3 linked regions of the Ensifer sp. PDNC004 genome follow. The protein of the gene in region 3 interacts with the protein of the main gene of each other region in a pairwise test. Links are inferred from orthologs where the notes say so. Each region holds a gene or a part of one and is shown on either strand. Other genes may lie near its edges.

What was found.
Region 1: the proteins of ptsN (region 3) and trkA interact in binary tests that used the Escherichia coli proteins (3 or more experiments, as listed by UniProt). The link is inferred for Ensifer sp. PDNC004 from one-to-one orthologs.
Region 2: the proteins of ptsN (region 3) and JVX98_RS19925 interact in binary tests that used the Escherichia coli proteins (3 or more experiments, as listed by UniProt). The link is inferred for Ensifer sp. PDNC004 from one-to-one orthologs.

What each region holds. Positions count from the first base shown.
Region 1 is NZ_CP070353.1:1,288,725-1,299,064, forward strand. Bases 3,212-6,048 are described here. They hold trkA (Trk system potassium transporter TrkA), read right to left. Parts: upstream 5,400-6,048; coding sequence 4,023-5,399; downstream 3,212-4,022. Other genes in these bases: JVX98_RS14470 (D-amino-acid transaminase), read right to left, coding at 3,212-4,012; ntrX (two-component system response regulator NtrX), read right to left, coding at 5,447-6,048. In the rest of the region: JVX98_RS14450 (deaminase), read left to right, coding at 1-472; mazG (nucleoside triphosphate pyrophosphohydrolase), read left to right, coding at 478-1,311; GTPase HflX, read right to left, coding at 1,393-2,718; RNA chaperone Hfq, read right to left, coding at 2,797-3,039; more of JVX98_RS14470, read right to left, coding at 3,149-3,211; more of ntrX, read right to left, coding at 6,049-6,811; JVX98_RS14485 (PAS domain-containing sensor histidine kinase), read right to left, coding at 6,801-9,071; ntrC (nitrogen regulation protein NR(I)), read right to left, coding at 9,293-10,340. UniProt on the Escherichia coli protein: Part of the constitutive potassium transport systems TrkG and TrkH. May regulate the transport activity of TrkG and TrkH systems. Binds to NAD(+) and NADH.
Region 2 is NZ_CP070353.1:2,398,000-2,408,705, forward strand. What follows is about bases 3,716-6,918. They hold JVX98_RS19925 (sensor histidine kinase KdpD), read right to left. Parts: upstream 6,613-6,918; coding sequence 3,916-6,612; downstream 3,716-3,915. Other genes in these bases: JVX98_RS19920 (response regulator), read right to left, coding at 3,716-3,919; kdpC (potassium-transporting ATPase subunit KdpC), read right to left, coding at 6,635-6,918. In the rest of the region: JVX98_RS19905 (glycine zipper 2TM domain-containing protein), read right to left, coding at 1-34; ampC (class C beta-lactamase), read left to right, coding at 567-1,739; JVX98_RS19915 (alpha/beta hydrolase), read left to right, coding at 2,039-3,193; more of JVX98_RS19920, read right to left, coding at 3,224-3,715; more of kdpC, read right to left, coding at 6,919-7,204; potassium-transporting ATPase subunit KdpB, read right to left, coding at 7,207-9,327; potassium-transporting ATPase subunit KdpA, read right to left, coding at 9,452-10,706. UniProt on the Escherichia coli protein: Member of the two-component regulatory system KdpD/KdpE involved in the regulation of the kdp operon. KdpD may function as a membrane-associated protein kinase that phosphorylates KdpE in response to environmental signals.
Region 3 is NZ_CP070353.1:2,516,076-2,526,264, reverse strand. The notes cover bases 2,721-5,406. They hold ptsN (PTS IIA-like nitrogen regulatory protein PtsN), read right to left. Parts: upstream 4,453-5,406; coding sequence 3,988-4,452; downstream 2,721-3,987. Other genes in these bases: hpf (ribosome hibernation-promoting factor, HPF/YfiA family), read right to left, coding at 4,625-5,197; JVX98_RS20470 (helix-turn-helix transcriptional regulator), read left to right, coding at 3,122-3,934; JVX98_RS20475 (SDR family NAD(P)-dependent oxidoreductase), read right to left, coding at 2,721-2,971. Outside these bases: heat-inducible transcriptional repressor HrcA, read left to right, coding at 1-95; nucleotide exchange factor GrpE, read left to right, coding at 260-868; JVX98_RS20480 (D-arabinono-1,4-lactone oxidase), read right to left, coding at 957-2,192; more of JVX98_RS20475, read right to left, coding at 2,204-2,720; rpoN (RNA polymerase factor sigma-54), read right to left, coding at 5,422-6,960; lptB (LPS export ABC transporter ATP-binding protein), read right to left, coding at 7,107-7,925; JVX98_RS20445 (LptA/OstA family protein), read right to left, coding at 7,938-8,498; LPS export ABC transporter periplasmic protein LptC, read right to left, coding at 8,514-9,182; signal peptide peptidase SppA, read left to right, coding at 9,446-10,189. UniProt on the Escherichia coli protein: Seems to have a role in regulating nitrogen assimilation.

The sequences.
Region 1 (10,340 bases), 1.2 Mb from region 3 along the record:
CAAGTCCGATCTGTCTCTGGTGCTCGCCGAAACCAACAACGAGACGGAAAATCCGCTTTGGCATGGCGAAGTCCATACGCTGAAGCGTTTCTACGAGATGGCGGAAAAGCCGGATACGCGTGATCTCATCTTCCTGTCGACGCACGAGCCCTGCTCCATGTGCCTTTCGGCCATCACCTGGGCCGGCTTCGACAATTTCTATTACTTCTTCAGCCACGAGGACTCGCGCGACGCCTTTGCGATCCCGCACGACCTGAAGATCCTGAAGGAAGTCTTCCGGCTGGAACCAGGTGGTTACGCTCAGGACAACGCCTTCTGGCATTCCGCCTCGATCGCTGCCCTTTCGAAGGACGCCGACGCTGAAACCCGCGATCGGCTCGCCGCCCAGGATGCCCGCATCCGCGCCCGATACCAGAGCCTTTCCGACAGCTACCAGTCGGGCAAGGACGAAAACGCCATTCCGCTGAATTGAGATCCATGGAACCTTCACGCGACATAAAGGGCCTGCTCGACATCATGGCGGCGCTCCGCCAACCTGAAACCGGCTGCCCCTGGGACATCGTCCAGACCTTCGAGACCATCAAGCCCTATACGATCGAAGAGGCCTACGAGGTCGCCGACGCCATCGAGCGCGGCGACATGCACGACCTCTGCGACGAGCTCGGCGACCTGCTGCTGCAGGTGGTCTTCCATGCCCGCATGGCGGAGGAAGCCGGCGACTTCGCCTTTGGCGACGTCGTCGAAGCGGTGACCCGCAAGATGATCCGCCGCCATCCGCATGTCTTTGCCCGCTCCGACGCCGATACGCCCGAGGCGGTGAAGCTGCAATGGGATGAAATCAAGCAGGCCGAGAAGGCCGAGCGGCAGGAAAAGCGTGCCAAGCGTGGCCTCGCGCCTGATGCAGCCGCAAACCATCTGGGCTCGGTGCAGCGCTCATTTCCGGCGCTCGTAGAAGCCCTGAAGCTGCAGGAGCGCGCTGCAAAGGTGGGCTTCGACTGGTCCGAACCGGAACCAATCCTCGACAAGATCGAGGAAGAAATCGGCGAGTTGCGCCAGGCGCTGCGCGAAAAAGACCGCGCCAAGGTCAGCGACGAACTGGGCGACCTGATCTTCGCCGTCGTCAATATCGGCCGCCATGTCGGCACCGATCCGGAGATGGCGCTTCGCGGCACCAACACCAAGTTCCGCCGCCGCTTCGCCCATATCGAGCGCGAGCTCGGCGCGGCCGGCGAGACACTGGATGAGGCAACGCTGGAACGGATGGAAGAGCTCTGGCAGGCGGCGAAGGCGATCGAACGGCAACTGGGCTAGAGCGAGCGGGACGCGCCCTCGCATGCGCCCCGTTACCCTAAGCCAAGGCCGACAGCCGCCGACCCCGCGGCAAGCTATGGCTTACCAGTCTTCCGCGGCCGGCTTCGGCCCATTTCCGAGGCGACGCTCCAGCTCGGAGGCCTCGTTCTCGGTCAGCCTGAGATCAAGGCTCACCCGGCCATCTTCCAGGTCTTCACGACCATCGACGATCGCGTGCTGGTAGACCCAGGGCAGAAGCTGCAGCTGATCGATGCCGAGAACGACCGTGCATTCCGTCAGAACACCGGAAAGACGGCGGCCGATTTCGGCGAGCAGTTCGTCGACACCGTCACCGGTGATCGCGGAAACGGCAACCGTGTTGTTGGACGTCGCCGCCTTGCCGCGCAATGCCTCGCGCGATTCGTCGTCGAGCCTGTCGATCTTGTTCCAAACCTCGATCAGGCGCTCGGAGGCTTCCTTCTCGTCGATGCCGAGATCGGAAAGGATTCTGAGAACATCGCTTGCCTGCGCCTGGTTGTCCGGGTCAGAAAGGTCGCGCACGTGCAGGATCAGATCTGCCTCCAGCACCTCTTCGAGGGTCGCGCGGAACGCGGCAACAAGGTGCGTCGGCAGGTCGGAAATGAAGCCGACAGTGTCGGAGAGGATGACCATGCGGCCATGCGGCAGCTTCAGCCGCCGAAGCGTCGGGTCGAGCGTCGCAAACAGCATGTCCTCGGCGAGAACGCCTGCCCCGGTCATGCGGTTGAACAGCGTCGATTTTCCGGCATTGGTGTAGCCGACGAGAGCGACGATCGGGTGCGGCACCTTCTTGCGCTTGGAGCGATGCAACTGCCGTGTGCGGCGCACCTGCTCCAGCTCGCGCTCGAGCTTGACGATGCGGTCCTGCAGCAAGCGCCGGTCCGCTTCGATCTGGGTTTCACCCGGACCGCCCATGAAGCCGCCACCGCCGCGCTGGCGCTCAAGGTGGGTCCAGCTTCGGACCAGGCGGCCCTTCTGATAGTTGAGGTGCGCGAGATCGACCTGCAGCGTGCCTTCCTTGGTGGAGGCACGGCGGCCGAAGATCTCGAGAATGAGGCCGGTGCGGTCGATGACCTTGGCGTTCCATTCCTTCTCGAGATTGCGCTGCTGCACCGGCGTCAGCGGATGGTCGACGATGACAAGGCCTGCATCGAGCTCGACGAGGATATGGCCGATCTCTTCGATCTTGCCGGTGCCGAGCAAGGTGCCGGGCTTCGGCTGCGCCACCGGAACGATGGCGCCGTGCACGACCTCAAGGTCGATCGCCATGGCGAGGCCGGTCGCCTCTTCGAGACGACTTTCGTCCGAGCGCGTCGTGGTGGTCGAGAGGATCTCTGCGGACTGCCGTCCGGTCTTTTTCAAGACCGGAACGATAACGACCGCGCGCATGTCGTCGCGGAGCTTCTCGAGCTCCGGAATGATCGACGACAATTTTGAATCACGCTTGGTAATGTGCCTAACGTCCCGTCAGGATGCGGCTTCTTCGTTCTCGAACATCTGCAGCGGCTGGCCGGGCATGATGGTCGAGATCGCGTGCTTGTAGACCAGTTGCGAGTGGCCATCGCGACGCAGCAGGACGCAGAAGTTGTCGAACGAGGTCACAACGCCGGTAAGCTTGACGCCGTTGATAAGAAAAATTGTCAATGAAATCTTTTGCTTGCGGACCGTGTTGAGAAAGAGATCCTGCAAGTTTTGAGAACGTTCCGCCATCGCGCCGCTTCTTTCTTATTTGCCGGCGTTTCGCGCCGGTGCATTTTTGTCAAATTCAGCAATCAGAGGCGCCACAAGTACCTTCCCCGACACCTCTTCAGAGTTGGTATCAAATCAATGTCTTTTCCGCAACGCCGAAAAAGGCTTCGCGAATATTCTGTGCTATGCTTCCCGGATGACCATTGCCGATCGGCTTGCCGTCGACCGAAATGACCGGAAAACAGATGCTGGTGGCAGCGGTGATGAAGACTTCGCGCGCCGCGAGCATCTCATCCACCGAGAACGCCCTCTCCTCGATTTTGAGCCCCAGCGGCACCGCCACATCCATCAAGGTGGTGCGGGTGATTCCCTTGAGGATGCCGTGTTCTGCCGGCCGCGTGCGCAGGTTTCCATCACGATCGACGATCCAGACATTGGTCGCCGCCCCCTCCTTCACCGTGCCGTCGGCATCGACGAAGATCGCCTCCTGCGCGCCTTCTTCCTTGGCCTTCTGGCGCGCCAACACGTTGGGCAGAAGCCCGACCGACTTGATGTCCACCCGGTCCCAGCGGTTTTCCGGCACCGTGATCGCCGCAATTCCGTGGGTCGCCTTCCTGGCAATGGCCGCGGCATCGGTGCGTTTCGCCGTCACGACGATGGACGGGCGGGTTTCTGCCGCCGGAAAGACGTGGTCGCGGCGCGCTACGCCGCGCGTGACCTGCATGTAGAACAGGCCGTTCCTTACCCGGTTGCGCCGGACAACTTCGCGGATCACGTGGACGAGCGCCGCCCTAGTCATCGGCCAATCGATGCGCAACTCGCTGAGCGACCGGCCAAGGCGGTCGAGATGACGGGTGAGGTCGACGATATAGCCGTGTCGCACCTCGCAGACCTCGTAGACGCCGTCGGCAAACTGGTAGCCGCGGTCCTCGATATGCACGCCGGCGTCTGCGTTCCGCACGTAGGCGCCGTTGACATAGGCAATTCGGGACATCGTCTCGCCTTTAGAAATACTGGATGCTGACGCGGAACAGCTGCTCGACGTGGCGCACCGCATCCGCGGTGGCGAAGAGCACGACGCGATCCTTCGCCTTGATCCGGGTGGCACCGTCAGGACGGATGAACGTCTTGTCGCGATAGAGCGCGCCGATGCGGATACCGTCGGGAAGTTCGAGATCGCGCAGGGCCTTGCCGACGAGCGGCGAGGTTTCGAGAGCCTCGGCCTCGATGACTTCGGCCATGCCCTTCTGCACTGCGTAGACCGAACGGATGCGGCCCTTGCGGACATGCTGCAGCACGCGCGAGATCGTCACGGCGCGCGGGTTCACATAGGCATCGACGCCGGCGGTCGCAGCGAAATCCTGGTAGGACGGCTCGTTGATGAGGACGAGCGTGGACTTTGCACCCAGGTGCTTCGCCATCATGCTGCCGAGGATGTTGATCTGGTCGTTGTTGGTCAGCGCCACCACGAGATCGGCATCCTGGACATCCGCCTGCGCGAGGATCCGCTGGTCCATGGCCGAGCCGTTGAGCACGACCGTGCTGCTCAGCTTGTCGGCCATCATCACGGCGCGGTCACGATCGCTCTCGATCAGCTTCACCCGCGTGCGCGACTGATGGTCCTCGATCGCCTTGGCAACGAAATATCCGACATTGCCGCCGCCGAAAATGATGATGCGCCGCGCCTCCTGCTCTTCATGCCCGAACAGCGCCAGCGTGCGCCGCGCATGATCCCGATCGCAGACGACATAGGCGATATCGCCCGCCTGCAACTGGTCGTCGGAATGCGGCACGATTACCTTGCCGTTGCGGAAAATGCCGGTGACCGTCGCAAGCAAATCGGGAAACAGTTCGCTCAACTGCTGCAGCGGCGTTCCGACGACGGGGCAATCCTCCAGGCATTCGAACGCGACCATGGCGATGCGGTCGTCGGCGAAACGTACGACGTCGATCGCGCCGGGAAAGGAAATGCGCCGCAACACCAGCCGCCCGACTTCGACTTCGGGCGAAATGGTGACGTCGATCGGCACGTTCTCGCGCGAAAACAGGTTTGCATATTCAGGCGCGAGATAGCTCTGCGCCCGGATTCGCGCGACCTTGGTTGGCACGTTGAAGATCGCGTGCGCCACTTCACAGGCAACGATGTTGACTTCGTCGGACAGCGTCACCGCAATCAGCATGTCGGCCTGGTCGGCACCCGCCTTGGCCAGCACGTCCGGGTGCGCCCCATGGCCGACATAGCCGCGCACGTCGAGGCTCTCGGTAATGTTGGCGATCAGTGCCGCCGACGTATCGATCACCGAAACGTCGTTGTCTTCCTGCGCCAGCCGCTCGGCAATGCCGTAGCCGACCTGCCCCGCGCCACAAATGACTACCTTCATGTCGTTCTTTCACATGCGAGCGCGGGCGGGTTGGCCGGGAATTCCGGTCACACGCCCAGCGACTTCAGCTTCCGATGCAGTGCCGACCGCTCCATGCCGACAAATTCCGCCGTGCGCGAAATGTTGCCGCCGAATCGGTTGATCTGCGCGATCAGATAATCACGTTCGAACATTTCGCGAGCCTCGCGTAACGGCAGCGTCATGATGTGCTGGTCGCCCTGCGCCGAGATCTTCGGCAGCGTGTCGCCCACTTCCGTCGGCAGCATGTCGGCCGAGATCGGCGTATCCGGACCGTCGCTGCGCGCAAGGATCATCAACCGCTCGATGTTGTTGCGAAGCTGGCGGATGTTGCCCGGCCAATCATGCGCCTGAAGCACCGCCAGCGCGTCGTCACCGATCTTGCGCGGACGGATGCCGGCCTGCTCACTGACCTGGCGCATGAACATGTCGACGAGGAACGGAATGTCCTCGCGCCGCTCGGCCAGCGCCGGGACGCGAACCGGAATGACGGCCAGCCGGTGGAAGAGGTCTTCGCGGAACAGGCCCTCGGAGATCATGTTTTCGAGGTTGTAGGCAGTCGACGAGATGATGCGGACGTCGACCTTCACGCGCTTGGTGCCGCCGACACGCTCGAACTGCTGGTCGACGAGCACGCGCAGGATCTTGTTCTGCGTCTCGCGCGGCATCTCGCCAATCTCGTCGAGATAGAGGATGCCGCCATGAGCTTCCTCAAGCGCGCCCGTGCGGCGCGGCTGGCCCGGCGTGCCTTCGGTCCCGAACAGCGCGATTTCCATCCGGTCCGGCGTGATCGCCGCTGCGTTCAGCGCCACGAACGGCCCAGTGGACCGCGTCGACTTGCGGTGGATCATGCGCGCGACCAGTTCCTTGCCGGAACCCGAAGGCCCCTGGATCATGATGCGGCTGTTGGTCGGCGCAACCTTTTCGACCGTTTGGCGAAGCTGCGAGACGGCAACGGACGTGCCGATCAGTTCGACCGGGTCGCCGGACTTCTTCTTCAGTTCCGAGACTTCGCGCTTGAGCTTGGAGTTCTCCAGCGCCCGCTCGGCGATCAGGATCAGGCGGTCCGCCTTGAACGGCTTTTCGATGAAATCATAGGCGCCACGCTTGATGGCGTTGACCGCGGTTTCGATGTTGCCGTGGCCGGAAATCATGACGACCGGCAGATCCGGGTGGCGTCCCTTGATCTCGTCGAGCAGCGCCAGACCGTCGAGGCGGCTTCCCTGCATCCAGATGTCGAGGAAGACCAGCCGCGGCACACGATCGCTGATCGCCGCCAGCGCGCTGTCACTGTCGAAGGCGGTGCGCGTTTCGTGCCCCTCGTCGGACAAGATACCCGACACGATCTCGCGGATATCTTCCTCATCGTCCACAACCAGAATATCAGCGGCCATCGCTCGCACCCTTATCCTTCAAGCTCTCTTCGCCCCCGGTTTCTCCGGCAGGCGGCAGGATCACGCGGATCATCGCCCCGACACCGCCGTCGTATTCGGCTGGCGCGTCGTGCAATTCCAATTGTCCGCCATGGTCCTCAATGATCTTCTTGACGATGGCGAGACCCAGGCCCGTGCCCTTCTCGCGCATCGTCATGTATGGCTCCAAAATACGGTGCCGGTTTTCGGTGGGCAGGCCCTTGCCGTTGTCGATGATATCGACGACGAACAGGCCGGTCGCCGCATCGCTTCGCGCACGCGCCACGATAACAGGCTGGCCGCGGACAGCGTCCGACGGCACCGCCTCGATCGATTCGACGGCATTCTTGACGATGTTGCCGAAGGCCTGGCCGAGCATGCGCTCGTCGAACAGGCCCTCAAGCGGCTCCTCGCCAAAGTCGCGCACGAAGTTGATATGGTTGTTGCCCATTTCGCGCAGGAACACTGCATCCTTCAGGATCGCGCGAAGATCCGCCCGTTCCTTTGTCGGCTTCGGCATGCGCGCGAAGGCCGAGAACTCGTCCACCATGCGGCCGATGTCTTCCACCTGGCGCACGATCGTATCGGTGCACTGATCGAAGACCGCCTTGTCGTCCTGATTGATCTGCTTGCCGTAGCGTCGCTTCAGGCGCTCGGCGGAAAGCTGGATCGGCGTCAGCGGGTTCTTGATCTCGTGCGCGATGCGGCGCGCCACGTCGGCCCAGGCGGTCGAGCGCTGGGCGATGACGAGATCGGTGATGTCGTCGATGGTGATGACGTAGGATTCGTTCGCCTCGCCGCCCTCTTCCCGCGTCACCTGCACGTTCAGCGTGCGCTCGGTTCCGCCGCGCATGACGTTGATCTGCTTGCGGTAATCGTTGCGATGGCGGCCTTCGGCCTCGACCAGGACCTCCTCGATCTCCGGTGCGACCTCCCGCAGGTCAGCACCGAGAAGATCCGGCGCCGCCTTCTTCAGGAAATCCTCGGACGACGGGTTGGCGATGGTGATCTGGCGATCGCGCCCGACACCGATGACGGCCGCAGTCACGCCCGAAAGAACGGCCTCGATGAAGCGGCGGCGGTGGTCGACTTCGTCCTTGGCCTCCAGGATCTGCTCCTGCTGGCTGCGGATCTCCGAAACCATCTTGTTGAAGGTTCGCGAGAGATTACCGACGTCGCCATCGACGGCGCGGACCGGCACGACGACGTCGAGATTACCGGAGGCAACGCTGTCGGCGGCACCGATGAGCTGGCGGATGGGCCGGACAATCCGGTCGGCGACCGCGATGGCGGTCCAGATCGCGGCAAGCAATACGATGAGGGCAAAGCCGATATAGAGCACGCCGAAGGCGACCTGGGTGAAGGTTCGCCCGGCCTCGAGCATCTTGTACTCGGCGGTGTTCTCCTCCATCAGCCGGAGCGAGCGCATGACCTCCGGGTCGACATTGCGAACCGTGTAGAGGAAGGTGCCGGGAATGTCGTCGAGCGGGATGACCGCGCCGACAAGGTTGGTGATGCCCGGCGGAATCAGGGTCGGCTGGCCGGAGACGGAGCTCTTCAATGCATCCGGGGGAATGGCCGGTAGCGGGCGGTCGGTCGAGATGCTGGCCTGCACGATGGGGCTGCCGTCGGCGCGCACAAGAAAGGCGCCCAGCATACCGCGTCCCCGCGCCTGTCGGGTCATCAGCTCGGCAAAGCCCGTACGGTCGAGGCTGTAGAGCTGGCGATTGCGTTCGAGGTCGTTGGCCATCGACACGGTCTGGCCCTGCAGATAGCTCGCATTTTCGAGCACATAGGCCTGCGCGACGTTGATCGAGGAGCGGACGATCGCCTGGGTTCGGAGCGAGAACCAGCGGTCGAGGCCGACATCCAGCGTGATGCTGGCAAAGATCGCGACGAGCACCGCCGGCGTGATCGCGACGATCGAAAACAGCGCGACGATGCGCACGTGCAGGCGTGCAGCTGCGCGCCCCTTGTGGCGGGCGCGCAGGAGACGCAGGATTTCGCGGGCAATCAGATAGATGAGGCCGACGACAAAGAGGCTATTGATCGCCGCGCAGGCGATGACGACATTTCGTTCGAGCTTGATGGGCGTCAGACCGAGAAGCACGAGCAGGGAGACGGTCGCGCAGATCAGCGCGCCGGTTGCCAACATCAGGCCCGGCAGGGCAAAGGACCCACGACGATCCTGCGCCGCCAGTCCCTCATCTGTGCCCAGCGGCAAGGCCATTGCGTCCACCATGAAAAGCGTTCCCCCAACCGTCGCCAGCCGGCGACGGCATCTTTTACTTGCATTCTCGGGTCAAAGGTTGACCTCACCACCCAGCTGGGCTGCCGCGCTGCACCCCCGTCAATCGATTGGGTCAAATCGATTGACCAGGACGGCAACGACGCGCGATTCGGCGGCCGTTATCCGTTCAAGCAACGCATTGTGGCGAAAATGCAACGGTGGGTGTGGCCAAGTCAAGCGCTGCGTGAGCTGCGATAGACCGAAACACCGAGCTCGCGGATCTTCTTGCGCAGCGTGTTGCGGTTGAGGCCGAGCAGATCGGCCGCCTTGATCTGGTTGCCGCGAGTGGCGGTAAGCGCCGCAAGGATCAGCGGATACTCCATTTCCGCCAGCACCCGGTCGTAAAGGCCAGCCGGCGGCAAGGCCTCACCGAAGCTTGCGAAATATTGGCGCATGTTTTCTTCGACCGCCTGCGAAATCGTCAGCGAGCCGGGGCGTGCCGCCGCCTTCTCGATCGGGCTGTCCGGAATCTCGGAGCGAAGCTCGTTTTCGATGATCTCACGGCTGATGACGTCCTGTGGATAAAGTGCCGTCAGGCGCCGCACCAGGTTCTCCAGCTCGCGCACGTTGCCCGGCCAGGGATGCGCCTTCATCAGTTCCAGCGCCTCATGGTCGAAGCGCTTGACGTCCAAGCCCTCCTTCTCGGCCTGCTGGACGAAATGGCGCACGAGGTCCGGAATGTCCTCGGCACGGTCGCGCAGGGGCGGCAGCCGAAGCGGCACCACGTTCAGGCGATAATAGAGGTCTTCACGAAAAAGGCCCTGATTGATCGACTGCTTCAGGTCCTTATTGGTTGCCGCGACGATGCGCACATCGGAGCGGATCGGCGTGCGTCCGCCGACGGTCGTATATTCCCCCTGCTGCAGCACGCGCAAAAGACGCGTCTGCGCATCCATCGGCATGTCGCCGATCTCGTCGAGGAAGAGCGTCCCGCCCTCAGCCTGCTCGAAGCGACCGGTCGAGCGCATCTGCGCGCCGGTGAAGGCACCCTTCTCGTGGCCGAAGAGCTCCGATTCGATCAGGTCGCGCGGGATCGCCGCCATGTTGATCGCGACGAACGGGCCGTTGCGGCGCTTGCCATAATCATGCAGCGCGCGGGCGACCAGCTCCTTGCCGGTGCCGGACTCGCCGGTGATCATCAGCGTCAGATCGGTCTGCATCAGGCGCGCGAGCACCCGGTAAATTTCCTGCATCGCCGCCGAACGACCGACCAGCGGCATA
Region 2 (10,706 bases), 120 kb from region 3 along the record:
CGGCAAGAATGAGAGTTATGGTCTGCTTGCTCATTTTATCCTCCAATATGGCCGTCTGATTGCAATAGAGATCGGCGGAGGCGCCATTGATTGGCGTCGGATGTAAATAAGCTTCCGAATATGCCCCCGGAATCGGGGAGACTCTTCTGTTCGATCAGAAGCAGCTCGTGGATTAAAAATGCAGCCTGGCAACAACGAGGCCTTAAACTGCCGGCGAATACTACGCCCGAGCGCCCGCAATGACAACGGACCACGCAATTTTATGGAATGCACGGCGCCAACGCCCCTCGCCGCCGCCTTCGCCCCCTGAAAATCGTCTCCCCCGGCGCGACATCTCGCCTTAGATTTTCTAGGGTCTCCCTCGAAATATCGTCATTTGTGCCGTCGGACCGGGCGGTCTAGCTCTTTGCCGTCCTTTTGGGCTCCCCTTGCAGGTCTCCATGGCCTGACAGGAAAAAGGGGTTGGTAAAGCGCCGACTCGATCCGACACCCATCTCCGACCGTGGCCGCACGCCCCCCAATGCCCGCGCCACCGACAAAACACCTATCGAGAGAGAACACATCGAATGGACAGATTGGCGACAATTAGATTAGGCCTTGCTACTGCAACCCTTGCAGCCCTGGCGTCGAACGCGCTCGCCGAAGGCGGCGATCGGGCCCAGATTGCCGCCGTCGTGGACAAGGCAATCCGCCCTGTCATGCACGAACACAAGGTGCCGGGCATCGCCGTCGCGGTGACCGTTGACGGCCAGCGCTACTTCATGAATTACGGCGTCGCTTCCAAGGAAACGAAGGCTCCAGTCACCGAAGATACGCTGTTCGAACTCGGCTCGATCAGCAAGACTTTCGCCTCGACACTGGCGTCCTATGCGCAGGTAACCGGCAAGCTCTCGTTCGCCGACCATCCCGGCAAATTCATGCCGGCCCTTGCGGGCACGGCGATCGACAAGGCGACCCTCCTCCATCTCGCCACCTATACCGCCGGCGGGCTGCCGCTGCAGTTCCCCGACGCGGTCAAGAGCGACGCCGACATGGTCGACTATTTCAGCACGTGGAAGCCGGAAGCCAAGCCCGGCAAGAAGCGTCGCTATTCCAACCCGAGCATCGGCCTCTTCGGCCACACCGCGGCATTGGCGATGGGCGGCGACTTCAGCGCGGTCCTCGAAAGCGAGATCTTTCCCAAGCTCGGGCTGAAGCACAGCTATGTCCGCGTTCCAGACAGCCAGATGGGCAGCTACGCCTGGGGCTACGGCAAGGCTGACAAGCCCATCCGCGTCACTGCCGGAACGTTCGACGCGGAGGCCTATGGGGTGAAGTCGTCGGCGGCAGACATGATCCGCTTCGTCGAGGCCAACATCCGGCCTGAACAGTTGGACGGGCCTATCCGCAAGGCGATCGAAGCCACTCACGTGGGGTATTTCGACAGCGGCAAGATGGTGCAGGGGCTCGGCTGGGAGCAGTACCCCTACCCGGTTTCGGTGGAGCGGCTGCTCGACGGCAACTCGCGCGACATGGCCCTGAAGAGCAACCCGGTCAAGGCATTGAGCCCGCCGAGGCAACCCGACGGTTCGACGCTCTACAACAAGACCGGCTCCACCAACGGCTTCGGTGGATATGTCGCCTTCGTGCCGGAAAAGAAGATCGGCATCCTGCTGCTTGCCAACCGCAACATTCCGATCCCCGAGAGGATCAAGGCGGCCCACGCGATCCTGACGGCGCTCGAAGCGAGAGCGAAGTAACGGCGGAAAATTCCCGTGCCGCGGCGAGCCCGCGACACGGGAAACGACATCCATCAACAACTCTGTAGCGAATCTTCAATCAGGGCCTGCTTGCATATTAGCGCCGAGTATTGTCATCTGCGTTTCGCGAAAGCGCGATCAGATGCAGTCGAGTTCAGGCGTATGTGGGGATGCCGATGTTCGAGTGGTTGGGAGTTCAGAGTTCGCTACATCGGCAACGTGCAGGCAGGGGGCGGACAATCTTCGTGCTTGCAGCCTTGACGCTGCTTGCCGGCTGCGGCGGCCATGCCAAGGGCGTGATGGCGCCTGTCGCGCTGACCGCTCCGGTTCCAGGCGCCTCCACCGTCGACATGCTTGTGGCGACCACGCGCGAACCCTCGGGCGATCCGGCGACACTCTTTTCCGGCGAGCGCGACGCCAACACCTTCCTAACCGACGTCGCGGTTTCGATCCCGCCGGAAACAGCACGCAAGTCGGGCACGGTACAATGGCCGCGCAAGCTGCCGCCGGATCCGGCCAAGGAATTCGCCGTCACGCGGGTGAATGAACTCAGGTCGCTCGACGAGGCCAAGTCCTGGTTCCTGCAGCACGATATCGGCGGCAACGCCTTCGTCTTCGTGCACGGCTTCAACAACCGCTACGAGGATTCGGTCTACCGGCTGGCGCAGATCGTCCACGATTCGGACGTCAAAGCGACACCGGTTCTCTTCACCTGGCCTTCGCGCGCCAACGTGTTCGACTACAATTACGACAAGGAAAGCACGAACTATTCGCGCACGGCCCTTGAAGACATTCTGAAGAAGCTTTCCGACGCACCGAAGGTCAAGAGCATCACCATCCTCGCCCACTCCATGGGCACCTGGCTGACGATGGAATCGCTGCGCCAGATGGGTATCCGCGACGGCAACGTGCCGTCGAAGATCGAGAACGTCATTCTTGCTTCGCCGGATATCGATCTCGACGTCTTTGCCAAGCAGTTTGTCGAGATGGGCCACAAGCGGCCGAAATTCACGATCTTCGTTTCGCAGGACGACCGGGCGCTGGCGCTTTCGAGCTTCATCTCCGGCGACGTCTCTCGCCTCGGCGCAATCGACCCGTCGGCAGAGCCCTACCGGACCCAGCTGGAACGCGCCGGCATCACCGCCATCGACCTGACGAAGGTTAAGTCTGAGGACGGCCTGCACCACGGAAAGTTCGCTGAAAGTCCTGAAATCGTTCAGTTGATCGGCACGCGGCTCGCCACGGGACAGACGCTGACCGACTCTGACATCTCGGTCGGAACCGGCATCGCGGCAGTCGTCGCCGGCACGGCCAGAAACGTCGGCAACGTCGCGGCCGTAACGGTCTCGGCGCCTGTGTCGATCCTCGAAAACCCGCAACCGGCAAAGAAGAAGAAGGTGGTCGTCGGAGACACGCTCGCGACCGACATGCCGACGCCGGTGAAGATCAAGTAAGGGTCTCAGCGGCCGTTGGCGGTGACCCCGTCAACCGTCGTCGTCGCCGACGAAGCGGTAGCCGACGCCGGGCTCGGTGCGGATGATCTTCGGGTCGGCCGGATCGCGCTCGATCTTCCCGCGCAGTTGCCCGATGAAGACGCGCAAATAGTGCAGGTCTTCGCCATGGGCCACGCCCCAGACCGAGGTGAGCAGCGTCTTGTGGGTGACGACCCGGCCGGCGTGATGCGCCAGCATCACCAGGAGGTCGTATTCCTTCGGCGTCAGCCGCACCGGTTCGCCGTCCTTCGTCACCACCCGCTTGATCGTGTCGATCGAAACGCCATCGGCGGACAGCTGCGTCTGGCCGCCTTCCATCTGTACCCGGTGGCGAAGGGCCGCGCGGATGCGGGCGGTCAGTTCGCCGATGCCGAAGGGCTTTTCGATGTAATCGTCGGCGCCGAGATCGAGTGCGGCGATCTTTTCGCTTTCCCGGTCGCGGGCCGACAGAATGATGATCGGCACCTGCGACCAGCCGCGCAAGTTGGCGATGACCTCCTTGCCGTCCATGTCCGGCAGGCCGAGATCGAGTATGACGACATCCGGCGCCATCGTCGCGGCCGCCTTCAGCGCCTCGGCACCGGTCATCGCCTCGCGAACGTCATAGCCGGCGGCACTCAGCGCGGGTTTCAGGAAACGCTGGATCTGGGGTTCGTCGTCGACGACGAGGATACGCTCCACGCTCATGCACGGTCCTTTTCGGAAATTTCAGCCTTGGCGGCGGGAAAGCGCATGGAAATGCGCGTGCCGCGGCGGCGAAGCGCCGGGCTTTCCGCCTTGATCTGTCCGCCCATCGCCTCGACGAAGCCCCTGGCGATCGACAGCCCCAGCCCCGTTCCCGGCGTGCGGCCGTCGGCCTTGCCGCGGCGGAAGAATTTCTCGAAGACCTGCTCGAGATCCCGCGGCGGGATACCTTTGCCGAGATCGGTTACCGACAGCACGATCTCGCTGCCTTCAGTACGGGCATAGATGCTGATCGGCTCGTCGCCGCCATACTTGTTGGCATTGTCGAGCAGGTTGAACAGCACCTGGCCGAGCAGCACGCTGTCGCCGCGCATCAAGGGCAGGTCGGCTGCAATGCTGGTTTCGACCTCGCGGTCCGGGAAATACTTGCGGGCGCGATCGACGGCGGCTCGCACGACGTCGGCGACATCGACCCAATCGCGCTTGGCGTTGACGGTGCCGGCCTCGATGCGGGTCATGTCGAGCAGGTTGGCGACAAAGCGCGTCAGCCGACCGCCCTCCTCCTCTATCGACTGCAACAGGTCGTCGCGGCTTTCCGGCGGCATCCGGTCGCCGAGTTGGCGCAGGCTGGTGACGGCACCGGTGATCGTCGCAAGCGGGGTTCTCAGGTCATGCGAGATGGATGAGAGAAGAGCGGCGCGGAAGCGTTCGCCTTCGAGCTTGGCCGCCTGGTCGAGGCTTTCGCGCGACAGGCGCGCCCGATCGACCGCGATCGCCGTCTGGTCCAGGATCGCCGCCAGTGCCCGCTCTTCGTTGATCTCCAGTGGCTTGTCCGCCTGGACGAAGCCACAGACGCCGACGACGCCATGCGGGCTTGTCAGCGGACGGAAGTGGAAGGGGCTGTTCGGCAACGTGCCGGTGCCATTGCCGGCCGGCTCGCGTTTGTCCATCGCCCAGCGTGCAGCCATGATGTCGGTGACGTCAAGCTCGGTGTCCGGAGGCCAGGCTGCCTTCAGCTGCAGGTCGCCTTCTGCGGGCAACAAGAGGGCGGCGCTGCGTTTCAGCGTCGACTGCATCTGCGTGACCGCCGCCCAAAGCACGTCGTCCGGCTTGGCCGTGCCGGAAAGTTTGCGGGAAAAATCATAAAGCGCCTGGGTCGCGGCGGCACGCTGCCGCGCTGCCTTCGCCTGCTCGCGCACGCGGGAGGCGAGGCTGCCCGCGAGTGCCGCGGCGACCAGGAAGACAACGAGCGCGAAAACCTCGTGCGGCTCGGCGATGGTGAAGGTGCCGGTCGGCTTGATGAAAAAGAAATTGTAGGCGAGCACCGAAAACAGCGCTGCGGCGATCGCCGCGATATGGCCGGCATAGGTCGCGGACGCCAGCACCGCGAGCAGATAAAGCAGCGATATGTTGGGCAGGACGACGAAACGGCCGAGCAGCAGGCCGACACCGGTCGAGATGGCGACCGATCCGGCAGCGATGCCGATCGCCCGCCCGGTTCCCGGCGGCAGCGTCCTCTTCCTCTTTGATCGCCGCTTGACGGGCGTCGTCTCGCGATCGGTAACGAGGTAGATGCCGATGCCGGACACGCGCTCGGCCAGGGCATCGGGAAGCGACTGCCGGAAGAACCGCATCGGGAAGGATTGGCGGCGCGCGCCGATGACGATCTGCGTCGCATGCTCGCGGCGCGCGAGCTTCAGGATTTCCTCGACAAAATCATTGCCGACGATGCGACGGGTTTCGGCGCCGAGCTGTTCGGCAAGGCGGAAGGTTTCGTCGAGCCGGCGCACATCCTCGCCGTCGCCGCTCTCGCGGTCGGCGCGCTCGATGAAGACGACGATCCACGGTGCGTTCAAGCCCTCAGCAAGCCGGCTTGCGGTACGCACGACTTTTTCCGACAGCGGATCGGGGCCGATGCAGACGAGCAGGCGCTCTCCGCTCGCCCAGATGCCTTCGATCGCGTTCTGCTTGAGGTAGTCGACCATCTGGTCGTCGACCCGGTCGGCCGTGCGCCGGAGCGCGAGTTCGCGCAGCGCCGTCAGGTTGCCGAGGCGGAAGAAGCGATCGACGGCGCGCTTGGCGCTGTCGGGCAGATAGACCTTGCCGTCCTTCAGGCGCTCGATCAACTCGGCCGGCGGCAGATCGACAAGCAGCACCTCGTCGGCCCGCTTCAGCACAGTATCCGGCACCCGCTCGCGCACGGGAACACCAGTAATCTGGGCGACGATGTCCGAGAGGCTTTCGAGATGCTGGATGTTGAGCGCGGTCCAGACATCGATGCCGGCGGCGATCAGTTCCTCAATGTCCTGGTAGCGCTTGGGGTGCCGGCTTTCGGCCGGGTTGCTATGGGCCAGTTCGTCGACGACGATGATCCTCGGACGCCGCGCAAGGGCGGCATCCAGGTCGAACTCCGACAGCACGCGGCCGCGATGGTTCACATCGCGGCGCGGCAGTATTTCCAATCCATCGATGAGCGCTGCGGTCTCGCTGCGCCCATGCGTCTCCACCAGCCCGACGACGATATCGATGCCGTCGTCCTTCAGTCGGCGGGCCCGCGACAACATCGCATAGGTCTTGCCGACGCCGGGAGCGGCACCGAGGAATACGGTCAGCTTTCCCCGGCGGTCCTGCGCGGCAAGCGCCAGCAATGCGTCTGGATCCGGGCGACTTTTGGCGTCGCGTTCACTGTCGGGCATTCATGATCTCAGGCGTGAGGAATCAGGTTCGGGGCGCATCAAGGGCCAGGTTGAGTTCTAGCACATTGACGCGCGGCTCGCCTACGACCCCGAACAGCCGTTCCTCCGTCGCCCTGGAAACCAGGCCGGCGACGTCCGCTTCGCTCAGGCCCCGCGCCTTGGCGACGCGGGCAACCTGGGCTTCGGCAAAGGCCGGCGTGATGTGCGGGTCGAGACCGGAGCCTGACGTGGTCGCCGCATCCGCCGGAATTTCACCGTTGACGCCGGCCGCCTTCAGCCGCTCGACATCGGCTGCAACGCGATCCTTCAGCTTGACCGAGGTGGTGCCGAGGTTGGAGCCGCTCGAAGCGCCGGCATTGTAGGCTTCCGGACCGGTCGCGGAGGGCCGCGGCCAGAAATACTTGTCGGAGGTGAAATTCTGGCCGATGAGGGCGGAGCCGATGAGGGCGCCGTCCTTTTCGATGAGGCTGCCATTTGCCTGGGCGGGCATCAGCACCTGCGAGGCGCCGGTGATGGCGAAGGGATAGGCAAGGCCGGTGATCGCGGTCAGAAGCACGATCATCACGATGGCGGGGCGAAGTTGGTTCAGCATGGTTACACCAGATTGAGTGCGTTGACGGCAAGGTCGACGAGCTTGATGCCGGCGAAGGGCAGGACAATGCCGCCGAGGCCGTAGACGAGCAGGTTGCGACGCAGGAGTGCTGCCGCACCGACCGGCCGGTACTTGACGCCCTTCAGCGCCAGCGGGATCAGCGCGACGATGATGAGCGCGTTGAAGATCACCGCCGACAGGATCGCCGATTGCGGCGAGGCGAGGCCCATGACGTTGAGCGCGGCCAGGGCCGGATAGGTGGTGATGAACAGCGCCGGGATGATGGCGAAGTACTTCGCAACGTCGTTGGCGATCGAAAAGGTCGTCAGCGACCCACGGGTCATCAACAGCTGCTTGCCGATCTCGACGATCTCGATGAGCTTCGTCGGACTGGAATCGAGGTCCACCATGTTGGCGGCCTCGCGGGCGGCCTGCGTCCCGGTCTGCATGGCGACGCCGACATCGGCCTGGGCGAGCGCCGGCGCGTCGTTGGTACCGTCGCCGCACATGGCGATGAGACGACCGCCCTGCTGTTCCTTGCGGATATAGCCAAGCTTGTCCTCGGGGGTGGCTTCGGCGAGAAAGTCGTCGACGCCGGCTTCAGATGCGATGGCGGCCGCTGTCACCGGGTTGTCGCCGGTGACCATGACCGTGCGGATGCCCATGGCGCGCAGGGCGGCGAAGCGTTCCTTGATGCCGGGCTTCACCACGTCCTTCAGGTGAATGACGCCGAGCAGGCGTGGACCGTCGGCGACGGCAAGCGGGGTGCCGCCGGTGCGGGCGACCTGATCGACGGCGCGGCGAAACTCGTTCGGCACGTTCTCGTCGCGGATGCCGGTGAACTTCAGGATCGAGTCGACGGCACCCTTGCGCAGCCGGCGACCGCCGAAGTCAACGCCAGAAAGCCTCGTTTCCGCAGCGAAGGGAATGACCGCGTCGATCCGGGTCGCACCGGCCCGGCTTGCGCCGCCGCCGCCGCCGGCAAGCGCCACGACTTCACTCTTGTCGGACACCGGAAGCGACACGTCTGGCGCCTGGCGGCCGAATTCGCCGGTGGCGAGCGCTGCGATCGAGCGACCCTCCGGCGTTTCGTCGGCAAGGCTTGCAAGCAGTGCGGCATCGGCAAGCTCGGCCTCGGTAACGCCCGGCACCGGCATGAAGTCGGCGGCCATGCGGTTGCCGAAGGTGATAGTGCCGGTCTTGTCGAGCAGCAGCGTATCGACGTCGCCGGCAGCCTCGACGGCGCGGCCGGAGGTGGCGATGACGTTGAAGCGGACCAGACGGTCCATGCCGGCGATGCCGATCGCCGAAAGCAGACCACCGATGGTGGTCGGGATCAGCGTTACCAGAAGCGCGGCCAGCACGGTGACCGAGAGAACGGTACCGGAATAACCGGCAAGGCCCCAGAGCGTGACGACGGCGACGAGGAAGATCAGCGTCAGGCCCGAAAGCAGGATCGAAAGGGCGATCTCGTTCGGGGTCTTCTGGCGCTGCGCGCCCTCGATCAGAGCGATCATGCGGTCGACGAAGGTGTCGCCCGGTGCGACGGCGATGCGGATCTTGATCCAGTCTGACAGCACCTGCGTGCCGCCGGTGACAGCCGAGCGGTCGCCACCGGATTCGCGGATGACGGGCGCCGATTCACCGGTGATGGCGCTCTCGTTGACGGAAGCGACGCCTTCGACGACTTCGCCGTCGCCGGGGATCAGTTCGCCGGCCTGGACAAGCACGAGGTCGCCGACCTTGAGTGATGTCGCCGGGATCGTCTGGGTCTCACGGCCTTCGTCGGCGACGAGTTTGCGCGCCGTCAGCTCGGACTTGGTACGGCGCAGGCTGTCGGCCTGGGCCTTGCCGCGACCTTCGGCGACGGCTTCGGCAAAGGTGGCAAAGAGCACGGTGAACCAGAGCCAGGCAGCGATCTGGCCGGAGAAGAGTGCGCCTCCGCCGCCGGTTACGAGATCACGGACGAAGAGGCCGGTGACGACGGCGGCGACCACTTCGGTGACGAAGATCACCGGATTGCGCACGAGCTGGCGCGGGTCGAGCTTGACGAACGCCGCCTTGATCGCCGGCAGCAGGATCGCCGGGTCCAGAAGACTGGGAGCGATGGGTTTGGAAGACATGTGTCGAATTCCTTTAGATCGCGATGGTTTGGGTCTAGTCGACCCAAACCATAAACGTGATCGTTTCTAATAAGTTAGAGCGGGATGCGGGCGGAAAACCGCACACACTTTTCCTCATCCCGCTCTAGAAGGTCTGACCGGCAAGCATCGAGAGATGCTCGACGATGGGACCAAGCGCGAGCGCCGGGAAGAACTGCAACCCGCCGAGAATGAGGATGATGCCGACGAGCAGGCCGACGAAGAGCGGCGTGTCGGTCGGGAAGGTACCCTTGGAGGCCGGTACGCGGGTCTTGACCGCGATCGAGCCGGCGATCGCCATCACCGGAACGGCATAGGCGAAGCGGCCGAGCAGCATCGCGAAGCCTAGCGTCGTGTTGTACCAGGGTGTGTTGCCGGTGAGCCCGCCGAAAGCCGAGCCGTTGTTGCCGGCCGCCGACGTGAAGGCGTAGAGGATTTCCGACAGGCCATGCGGACCCGCCGTGCCGATGCTGGCGACAGCAAAGGGCAGCATCGCGGAGACGGCGGCAAAGCCGAGGATCGTTGCCGGCAGGATGAGGACGGCGAACATCGCGTATTTCATCTCGCGGCTTTCGATCTTCTTGCCGAGCAGTTCCGGCGTACGGCCGACCATCAGGCCGGCAACGAAGACGGCGAGGATCGCAAAGACGACCATGCCGTAGAGACCGGAACCGACGCCGCCCGGCAGGACTTCGCCAAGCTGCATCAGGAACATCGGCACGAGACCGCCGAGGCCCGTCAGCGAGCCGTGCATGCTGTTGACGCCGCCATCCGACAGACCCGTCGTAACAGCCGCATAGAGCGCCGTCATCGCCTGGCCGAAGCGAACTTCCTTGCCCTCCATGTTGCCCTGGGCGGCATCGAGGCCAAGGGCGGTCAGGATGGGGTTGCCCTGGGCTTCAGCCCAGTAGACGACCGCGACGCCGGAGATCAGCAGGATGCCGGTGACGGCGATGAAGGCCCAGCTCTGGCGGCGGTTGCCGACCATCTGGCCGAAGGTGTAGACGAGCGCCGCCGAGATCGACAGCATCGAGAAGATGTTGAGATAGTTGGAGAAGGCCGTCGGGTTTTCGAACGGATGGGCGGCGTTGACGTTGAAGAAGCCGCCGCCATTGGTGCCGAGCTGCTTGATCGCTTCCTGGCTTGCGACCGGGCCGACTGAGATCGTCTGCTTGACGCCTTCGAGCGTGGTTGCGGTGAGATCGGCGTGGAAGGTCTGCGGCAGGCCGCTCCAGACCATGGCAAGCGCCATGACGACGGCAATCGGCAGGAGCACGTAGAGCGTCGAACGGGTGAGGTCGACCCAGAAATTGCCGACGGTCGAGGCGTTCGAGCGGGCGAAGGCGCGGGTGACGGCAAGC
Region 3 (10,189 bases):
CCGTCGGTGTCATCGGTCCGACGCGGCTCAACTACTCGCGCATCGTGCCGATGGTCGATTATACCGCGCAGCTGATGTCGCGGCTTTCGCGCTAAGAGCCCGTCTTTAGCGCACGTGCGCCATTGAACCCTTGATTTTTCGGCCCCAAACCTCGATATCGGCTTCAAATCCAGTTCCTGAGCATTTTTGCTGAAACGCAGGCTCGCGCTTGCGGTGTGGAAATGCGAAGGACAATAGAGACGACACTGCGGAGAACGTCATGACCGACGATACGAACAAGCACGGACCCGAGGCCACCGACGAGGTATTAGACGCCGCACCGGACGCTGCCGAGGCAGCAGCCGTTGCCGAGCCCGATCCGTTGGAACTCGCCCGGGCCGAGAGCGCCGAACTGCGCGACAAGTACCTTCGGCTTGCCGCCGAGATGGACAACCTGCGCCGCCGCACCGAACGCGATGTCAAGGATGCCAAGTCCTATTCGGTTGCAGGCTTTGCCCGCGACATGCTGGCGGTATCCGACAACCTGCGCCGCGCGCTCGACGCCATTCCGGCGGAAGCCAAGGAAGCTGGCGAAGCCGGTCTCAACACGCTGATCGAAGGCGTGGAGATGACCGAGCGCTCGATGCTTTCGGCGCTTGAGCGCCACGGCGTCAAGAAGCTGGAGCCGGAAGGCCAGAAGTTCGACCCGAACTTCCACCAGGCGATGTTCGAAATCCCGAATGCGGATGTGCCGAACAACACGGTGCTGCAGGTCGTCCAAGCCGGCTACACCATCGGCGACCGCGTCCTGCGTCCGGCCATGGTCGGCGTTTCCAAGGGCGGCCCCAAGGTCGTTGCTGGCGAGAACGGCGACACGCCGGCCGCCTGATCCCGCCGAACGGAATTCAACAAAAACGCCGCGCGAGCTTCGCGCGGCGTCTTTGTTTGGTGCACGGCGCGACAGCCACGGGCAAGTGTTACCCGAACAATTGCTGTAGGTGATCGTTGAGGAAGCGTCCTTCGGGATCGACCTTGGCCCTCAGCGCCCGGAAATCGCCGGCGCGGGGGTAGAGTGCCGTTACATCCTCGGCGCCGAGGAAGTGCAGCTTGCCCCAGTGCGGCCGCGAGCCGTACTGCCTGAGGATCGTGTCCACGTCCTTCAGGTATTCCCAATAGTCGGTGCCGGGCTCGCCGGAGACCGAAAGCGTGATTGAGTCCTGCTCGAAGAAGGGGCTGATCCAGCCGGTGTCGCCAGCAGTGAAGCGATACTCGATCGGATAGATGCATGTCGGGTGCTTCTCCAGCATCAGCTTGCGCACCGCCTTGACCGCTTCCTTGCCGTGGGCGACGGGCACCGCATATTCGAGTTCGTGGAAGTTCGGCACGTATTCGATCGGGTAGATCTCCGAGGAATAGGCGATCTTCTCGAAACCACGCTCCATCGGCGCTTCCCCGGTGATGTCGATCACCTTCATCTCGCAGACGTCGGAGGTCTTGTCGGTGGTCGAAACCGAGGCCGTATCCGGCAGGCAGTAGCAGTGGCGGCTCTCGGGCACCGGGCACCAGAAGAAGCCGAAATGGCGGTGCTTGGCGGCAAGCTCGTCGTGCTGCTCGATCATTTCGTCGAAGGTGCAGCGCCAGAGCTTTTCATGGAGATTGTAGCTCTCCATCGCCTGCAGGGTAATCTCCGAGATCACGCCGAGCATGCCGACGGAGACGCGCGCCGCCTCGAGCAGATCCGGCGTCGTCTCGTCGACCACGAGGATGCTGCCGTCCGGTTGCACGAGGCGCATGCCGACGATCTGCGAGGCCATGTTGCCAAGCCTGGCGCCGGTGCCATGGGTGCCGGTCGTCAGCGCGCCGGCCAGCGCCTGGCTGTCGATATCGCCCTGGTTGATCAGCGACAGGCCGTTTTCCTTCAGCACCTTGCCGAGCTGGTTGATGGTGGTGCCGGCCCTGACCGCGACGCGCTTGCGCGCGCTATCGATGTTGACGACACCTTGCATGCTGGAAAGCGTCAGATGCAGCCCGCTCGTCAGCGCCACCGGTGTGAAGGAATGGCCGGACCCGGCGCAACGCACGTTCAGCCCTTGGGCTGTCGCATCGCGCACCATTTCGGCCAGCGCCGCCTCGCTCTCCGGCGCGCCGCGATGGCGCACGATGCATGATTGGTTTCCGACCCAGTTGCGCCAGTGGCCACCTGCCTGAAGCATTTTCCCCTCCCTCAAACCGCGGTGAAGCAATTGTCGACGAACAGATGCGTGCCGTTGACGAAACTCGCCTCGTCGCTCGCCAGAAACAATGCCGCGTTCGCCACTTCCTTCGGATCGCACATGCGGCCCTGCTGCGCGGCGATCGCCGCCTCCGAAACGTCGACGCCATATTTGCTGAGGCCGACAAGTTCGCGCTTGCCGTGGTCGGTGGCGATGAAGCCCGGGCAGACGGCGTTGCAGCGGATGCCGCGGTCGCGAAACTCGACGGCGATGGCGCGCGCGAACATGTGGCAGGCGCCCTTTGTGGTGTCGTAGAGCACCTCCATCGGCGTGGCCGCCACGGCCGAGATCGACGAGGTGCAGACGATGCTGCCGCCGCCGGCCGCAAGCATGCCCGGCAACACTGCCTTGGTCATCAGGAACATGCTGCGCACATTGACCGCCATCAGCCGATCCCACTCGTCCTCCTCCGTTTCGAGGAAGGGGCCGACGGCAAGGATGCCGGCGTGGTTGAAGAGCACGGTGATGGAACCGAAGGCCGCTTCGACCGCCTTGACGGCGGACGTCACCTCGGCCGACACCGAGACGTCGGCGGGGGCGAAAATCGCCTCGCCGCCATTGGCGCGGATCGAGGCGGCCACCTCTTCGCCCTTGCTGCGCGGCAGGTCGACGATCGCGACCTTTGCGCCTTCGCGCGCGAACAGCTCGGATGCGGCAAGACCGCAGCCTCCCGCGCCACCGCTGATCAGCGCCACCTTGCCTGAAAGCCTGCCTGCCATCGTCATCCTCCCCCTTAGGCGTCCTTCGCAGCGGTCGCCAATGACGACCCGCGACGGATCCGGTTTCTCACTCCCCGGGAATTATTGTTGACGAGTGAGGGGCTGTCGATATCCCATGGGGGATACGTAGGGTTGGGGGATGACAAGGGAATGCTCGCAAGCGAGTCCGCAGATATCTCGGCGATGATCGGCCTGATCGGCACCGAGGATTTCGGCCGGGCGCTCGACCGGATGCTCCGGTCGGTCACCGGCTTCGATCTCTCGGTCGTGTTTGCCTACCCCTACGATGCCAGGCCGATCGTCCTGCATGACGGCTATACGGCCAAGGTGTCGGCAAGTGCGCTTTCCGCCTATCTCGGCGGCGCCTATCTGCTCGATCCCTTCTATGTCGCCTGTTGCGCCGGCCAGCCGGCGGGCCTCTGGCGAATGCGCGAGCTGGCGCCGGACCAGTTCTTCCAGTCTGACTTCTCGTCGTCGGCGGAAGTGCATCCTTGCGTGTCGATGGAATCCGGCGTTCTCGTCGAGGAGGTGGGCTTCGTCATCCCGCTCGATGGCGGCCTGCAGGCGACCTATTCGCTGATGCGCGGCCGCGGCGGCGAACCTTTCAGCGAGGCGGAACTGGCGCGGCTCCGCGTCTACGAGCCGATCGTGCGCGAGGCCATCCGGTCGAACTGGCGCCAGCAGGGCCAGCCGGTCGCGCCGCCGCCTTCCGAGGAGGGCGACGACGCGATGGAGGTGGCGTTCGAGAGCCTCTGTTCAGATCGGCTGACCAAGCAGCAGCGCAACATCGTGCGCCTGATCCTCAGGGGCCACAGCAACCTGTCGATCGGCAAGGTGATGAACATTGCCGAAGGGACGGTGCGCATCCACCGCAAGAACATCTATCGCCGGCTCGGCATTTCGAGCCAGGGTGCGCTGTTTCGGATTTTCATTGATCATTTGAACGGGCGTCAGCTCTATTGACGCAAGGTTCGGGTGACTGTGCGCATCCTGCCGGATGCGCCCGTTGTTCAAGCTCAGGCGGCGTGCGAGGTCGCGTCGTCGTCGAGCAGCGTGTAGATCGCGCTGGCGGAATCGCTCGAGCGGATCTTGGCCACCATGTCCTGGTCGCGAAGCACGCGGGCGATGCGCGACAGGGCCTTGAGGTGGTCCGCACCGGCGCCTTCCGGAGCAAGCAGCAGGAACACGAGATCGACCGGCTGGTCGTCGAGCGCCTCGAAATCGACAGGCGTATCGAGACGCGCGAAGATGCCGATGATCGAGGGAAGGTTGTTGAGCTTGCCGTGCGGGATGGCGATACCGTTGCCGACGCCGGTGGAACCGAGGCGCTCGCGCTGCAGGATCACGTCGAAGATTTCACGCTCCGGAAGCCCGGTGATCTTAGAAGCTTTTGCCGCCAATTCCTGAAGGAGCTGTTTTTTCGAGTTGGCCCTCATGGCCGGGATGATCGCATTTTGATGCAGTAGACCTGCCAATGCCATTCTTTTGTCCTCGTTCGCCGGTTAGAGCCGGACAACATCATCATAAATGCGTCGCAATGGCTCTAACCATCTTTGTCATGGCGGGTTCCATGCACAGAAAAGTCACATTTTCCGGCCTGGCCGCTGAGTTGCGGGAGAGGGACGCCGGCATGCCGGCATCCCTCTTTTTCGCTCATGCTTTGATATTGGCAGCGTCGATCCAGCCAATATTTCCGTCGTTGCGTCTGTAGACGATATTCAGTTCGGCCTTGCCGGGAGTGCGGAACATGAGGACGGGTTCATCCGTCATGTCGAGTGCCATCACGGCGCTGGCGACAGACATCGTCCTCAATTGTTTCGAGCTTTCGGCGACGATCGTCGGGGCGTAATCCTCGGGGACTTCGTCATCCTCGAAGGGCACCGAATCCATCACTGTGTAGGCCACTTCGGCAGCGTTCTGTCCGTTGCCGTTGTGATGATCCTTCAGCTTGCGCTTGTAGCGACGCAGGCGCTTTTCGATGCGGTCCGACGCCGCGTCGAAGGCTGCCTGTGGATCGTTCGCCTGGCCATTCGCCTGCATTACCACGCCCGTATCGAGATGAAGCTTGCAGTCGGCGCTAAAGCGCGGCCCGGATTTTTCCACAGTGACCTGGCTTGAATATCCTCCGTCGAAATATTTGGTAACGGCCTGCTCGATCTGCTCGCCAATGCGGGCGCGGAACGAATCGCCGATTTCCATCTGTTTACCGGATACACGCACACTCATGGAGTTTCCTCTCTCGTTCGTGATTTGCGCAGCCAGTCTATTCCAAGCGGTCCCGTCATCCAAGCCTTTCAGACTTGCGAGCGCGCCTCTGTCGCAGCCACCGGTCGCACCGGTCGCCTCCGGGGCGAGCATGTCCCCGGCAATTGCGGCGGGCTCATATCGCCTGTGTCGGAGAGAGTCAATCGAAGGTCGCAAAAAAGTTAATGCGCCTTAACGTTCGAGGCTCAGAAACCGGAGGCCTTGGCGAGCGCGCGCTTCTCCCGCCGGCGCTGCACGGAGGAGGGGATGTTCATCGCCTCCCGGTATTTGGCGACCGTGCGCCGCGCGATGTCGATGCCAGCCTTCTTGAGGATGTCGACGATGTCGTCATCGGAAAGCACGGCCTCGGTGCTCTCCTCCTGGATCAGCGTGCGGATCTTGTGGCGCACGGATTCCGCCGAATGGCTGTCGCCGCCTTCGGCCGAGCCAATCGAGACGGTGAAGAAATATTTGAGTTCGAACAGCCCGCGCGGCGTCAGCATGTACTTGTTCGAGGTGACGCGGCTGACGGTCGATTCATGCATCTTGATGGCGTCGGCCACGGTCTTGAGGTTCAGCGGCCTGAGATGCCCGATGCCGTTGGCGAGAAAGGCGTCCTGCTGGCGCACGATCTCGGTCGCGACCTTCATGATCGTGCGGGCGCGCTGGTCGAGGCTACGCGTCAACCAGTTGGCATTCTGCAGGCACTCGTTGAGGAAGGCCTGGTCGGCGCTGTTTTTCTGCGTGCCGCGCGAAACCGAAGCGAAGTAGTCCTGGTTGACCAGAACGCGCGGCAAAGCGTCCGGATTGAGCTCGACCAGCCACGACCCGTCGGGCGCTGCCCGCACGACGATATCGGGCACGATCGCCTCGCTGACGCTGGTCTCGAAGCTGGTGCCCGGCTTCGGGTCGAGCTTGCGGATTTCCGCCAGCATGTCGATCAGGTCTTCCTCGTCGACGCCGCAGATCTTCTTGAGCGTTGCGAAATCCCGTCGCGCCAGAAGTTCGAGATTGGCAAGCAGCGCCTCCATCGCCGGGTCGAGCCGGTCGCGGGCGCGCAACTGGATGGCGAGACATTCGCCGAGCGAACGGGCAAAGACGCCCGGCGGATCGAACTGCTGCAGCGTCAGCAGCACCCTGATGACATCGGCATCTGCGGCACCCAGCCGTTCGCCGACCTCGCCGAGGTCCGCCTGCAGGTAGCCGGCGTCGTCCAGCTGGTCGATGAGGTGTTGCGCGATCAGTCGGTCGGACGGCGTCGGCAGCGCGAAGGGTAATTGCTCCAGAAGCGTTTCGCGCAGGCTCTTGCGGCCGGCGACGAAGTCGTCGAGGTCGTAGTCTTCGCCCTCGCCGCCGCCGGGCATCGATTTCCACTGGCCAAGCAATTCCGGCGCGTCGGCGCGCTGCGGCGTCGTGTCGTCCTGGAAGACATTGGCGAAATCGGCATCGAGCTGGTCGTCAAGCCGCTCGCCGCTCTGCGATGTGGCGCTGTCATAGAGATCCGCCTGGCCGCCGCCGTCGTCGTTTGCGCCACTCTCGTCGCCGCCGGCCATCTCGCCCCGCTCCGGGGTGAGCTGATCGTCATTTGCCTGAAATTCGAGCAGCGGGTTCTTTTCGACTTCCTGGGCAATGAACTGGTTGAGTTCAAAATGCGTCATCTGCAGCAGCTGGATCGACTGCATGAGTTGTGGCGTCATCACCAGGGACTGGGATTGGCGCAGATGAAGGCTGGCGGACAGGGCCATGCTGACGCGAAACTCCCGAGAAATCTCCAGGGGCCGCGGTGCTTCTCCGGTCGCCGATCGGGCCCTTTTCTTAATTGGCCCAAAAATTGCTTATCGGAAAGGTTTGGTCAAGCGCGATCGCGGGCGGAATCGCCCGCGAGGCGGTCTCAGAGGCTGAAATTGTCGCCGAGATAGAGCCGGCGCACGTCAGGATTGGTGACGATGTCGTTGGCGCGACCATGCGTCAGCACTTCGCCGGCATGGATAATGTAGGCACGGTCGATGAGGCCGAGCGTCTCGCGAACGTTGTGGTCGGTGATCAAAACGCCGATGCCGCGCGATGTCAGGTGCCGGACAAGTGCCTGGATGTCGGCGACCGAGATCGGATCGACGCCGGCAAAGGGCTCGTCGAGCAGCATGAAAGTCGGGTCGGTCGCAAGCGCGCGGGCGATTTCGAGACGGCGGCGTTCGCCACCGGAAAGCGCAATCGCCGGCGACTTGCGCAGATGCGTGATGTTGAACTCGCCGAGCAGGTCGTTGAGCTTGCTCTCGCGTCGCTCCAGGTTCCTGTCGTGGACCTCGAGCACGGCGCGGATGTTCTCCTCGACCGTCAGCCCGCGGAAGATCGACGCTTCCTGCGGCAGGTAGCCGACGCCGAGGCGTGCACGCCGATACATCGGCATGGTCGTCACGTCGTTGCCGTTGATCTCGATCGAGCCCTCGTCGACGGGGACGAGGCCGGTGATCATGTAGAAGCAGGTGGTCTTGCCGGCGCCGTTCGGCCCGAGCAGGCCTACGGCTTCGCCGCGCCGCACCACGAGCGATACGCCGTTGACGACCCGGCGCTCGCGATAGGCCTTGGTCAGCCCACGGGCGATCAGCGTGCCGTCATAGCGCGCCTTGTCGACCGCATGGCCGGAGGCGACCGCAGCGGTCGCCGACGGTTTGCGGACCCGTTTGCGCTTGTGGAGGAAGGGAAGTTGCACGAGCGGTCTACGTCAGTTCGTCTTGCGGGACTTCGGGTCGAGCTGGATCTGCACGCGGCCGCCGCAGGCTTCGAGCTGGGCCTCACCGGTTTCCATCTGGACGTTGAGCTGGCAGCCGACGAAGACGTTCTTTCCTTCCGAGAGGACGACCTTGTCGCCCTTGAGAACGAAGACCTGCTTGGTCATGTCGAACGAGCCGGTGTCGGCCGTCGCCTGCTGGGTCCCGGAGCTCAGGAAAACCTTGTTGCTGACCTCGATGCGGTCGATGTCGGCGTCGCCGCTCGAAACCGAGCCGCCGCCGGACTTGTAGAAGACGACCATGTTGCCCGCCTGCAGCGTCGTCGTGCCCTGCACGACCTTGACGTTGCCGCTGAAGATCGCCTTGCTTTCCGGGTCCTTGATTTCGAGCTTGTCGCTCTCGATCTGGATTGGCTTGTCGTTGGACAGCTCAAGGCCCTTCATCTTGCTCGACGTGGCCTGCGCAAAAGCGCCGGAGGCAATAATCAAAGCGCCGGCTCCGGCAATGGCCAGGCTGGCGGAAATCTTGAAAAATGATGCGGTTGTGACCGACATGGAGTGCACCGGGTCCTATTTCGCGTTTTTGCGGATGGCGGTGGGCTCGACGTTCACCCTCACCATGCCCTCGAAAATTACAATACGTCCCTTATCCGTCATTCGCAGCGTCTGCGCAATGATCGAACCACCCTTCATGCTGATCGCAACGGGCTGCTTCGTTTCCATCTCGCCGGCATTGATATCCAGATAGGCCGACTGGAAGTCGGCGTTGATGCCATTATTGACGGAAATGGTGAACGGGGCGTTCATGTCGAGCGTATTGGCGCCGCGATCGTAGATGCCGTTGGTGGCATCGACGGTTGCCATCATCGAATCCTTCATCGGCATTTCCGCGTGGATCGTCTGCAGCGTGATGATGTCGGGGTTGGCGATATCCTGAAGCGCCCGCTGGGCCTTCATCGAATAGCTGATGCCCTGCTTGTTGCGGCCGGAGATCGCCGGGTTCTTCATGACGATCTTGCCATCCTCGATCGTCGCGGTCTCGATCTGCAGGTCGACGGGCATGAAGGCGCGCACGAAGGAGACGGCGGCAAAAATGACGGCGATGACGCCGGCGATGATCGGCAGGATGATCTTCAGGCGACGCACGCGCGCGGAATGCCGCGCGGCGAGCGCGTAGGCGTCGGCGGAGCTCGCACCCGTATCGGCAAAGATGCCCGGGGCTGGCGCGTGGTTCAACATGAAAAGGCCTGTCGGTTCTACTGCTTTTGTCGCTGACCCGGCGAAGGGGTCATTTACATACATTGGTGTAAGTCGTCGCAAATATGGATATTTTTTGCTGTCGCACAATGGCGCCGCAAAAAAACTCGGGTAAGGCGCAAAAACGCCCGCCGCGGCTTTCAACCGTGACCAAGCGCGTTTATGGAATATGCCTCTTCGCGCGCAGATAGCACGTTCCCGCGGAAACTGACAGAAGCAGCGCCAACAAATCGGGAGAAACCCACATGGACGAACTCGCCATCGCCGATCGCCGCAGCCTGCGCCGGAAGTTGAGCTTCTGGCGCTTTGTGGTGGCGGGCCTGCTTCTCCTCGTCGCGCTCGCCATCTTTGCCTGGTCCGGTGCTGCCGACGATGTCGGCCACAACAGGCAGCACGTGGCGCGTGTCGCGATCACCGGCCTGATCCAGGATGACCGCGAGCTGCTCGAGCGCCTGCAGAAGATTGCCGACAACGACAGCGTCAAGGCGCTGGTCGTGACCATTTCGTCGCCGGGCGGCACCACCTATGGCGGCGAGGTCATCTATAAGGCGATCCGCAAGGTCGCCGCCAAGAAACCGGTCGTTTCCGACGTGCGCACGCTTGCCGCTTCGGCGGGCTACATGATCGCGCTCGGCGGCGATACGATCGTTGCCGGCGAAAGCTCGATCACCGGCTCCATCGGCGTCATTTTCCAGTACCCGCAGGTCAAGGAGCTGATGGACAAGCTCGGCGTCTCCCTGGAATCGATCAAGTCGCGGCCGCTGAAGGCGGAACCTTCGCCCTTCCATCCGGCCAGCGACGAGGCGAAGGCCATGATCCAGTCGATGATCGACGACAGCTACGCCTGGTTCGTCGACCTGGTTGCCGAGCGCCGCAAGTTGTCGCGTCCCGATGCGTTGCTGCTCGCCGACGGACGCATTTTCACCGGTCGCCAGGCGCTGAAGGCCAAGCTCGTCGACAAGCTCGGCGGCGAGGACGAAATTCGCGCC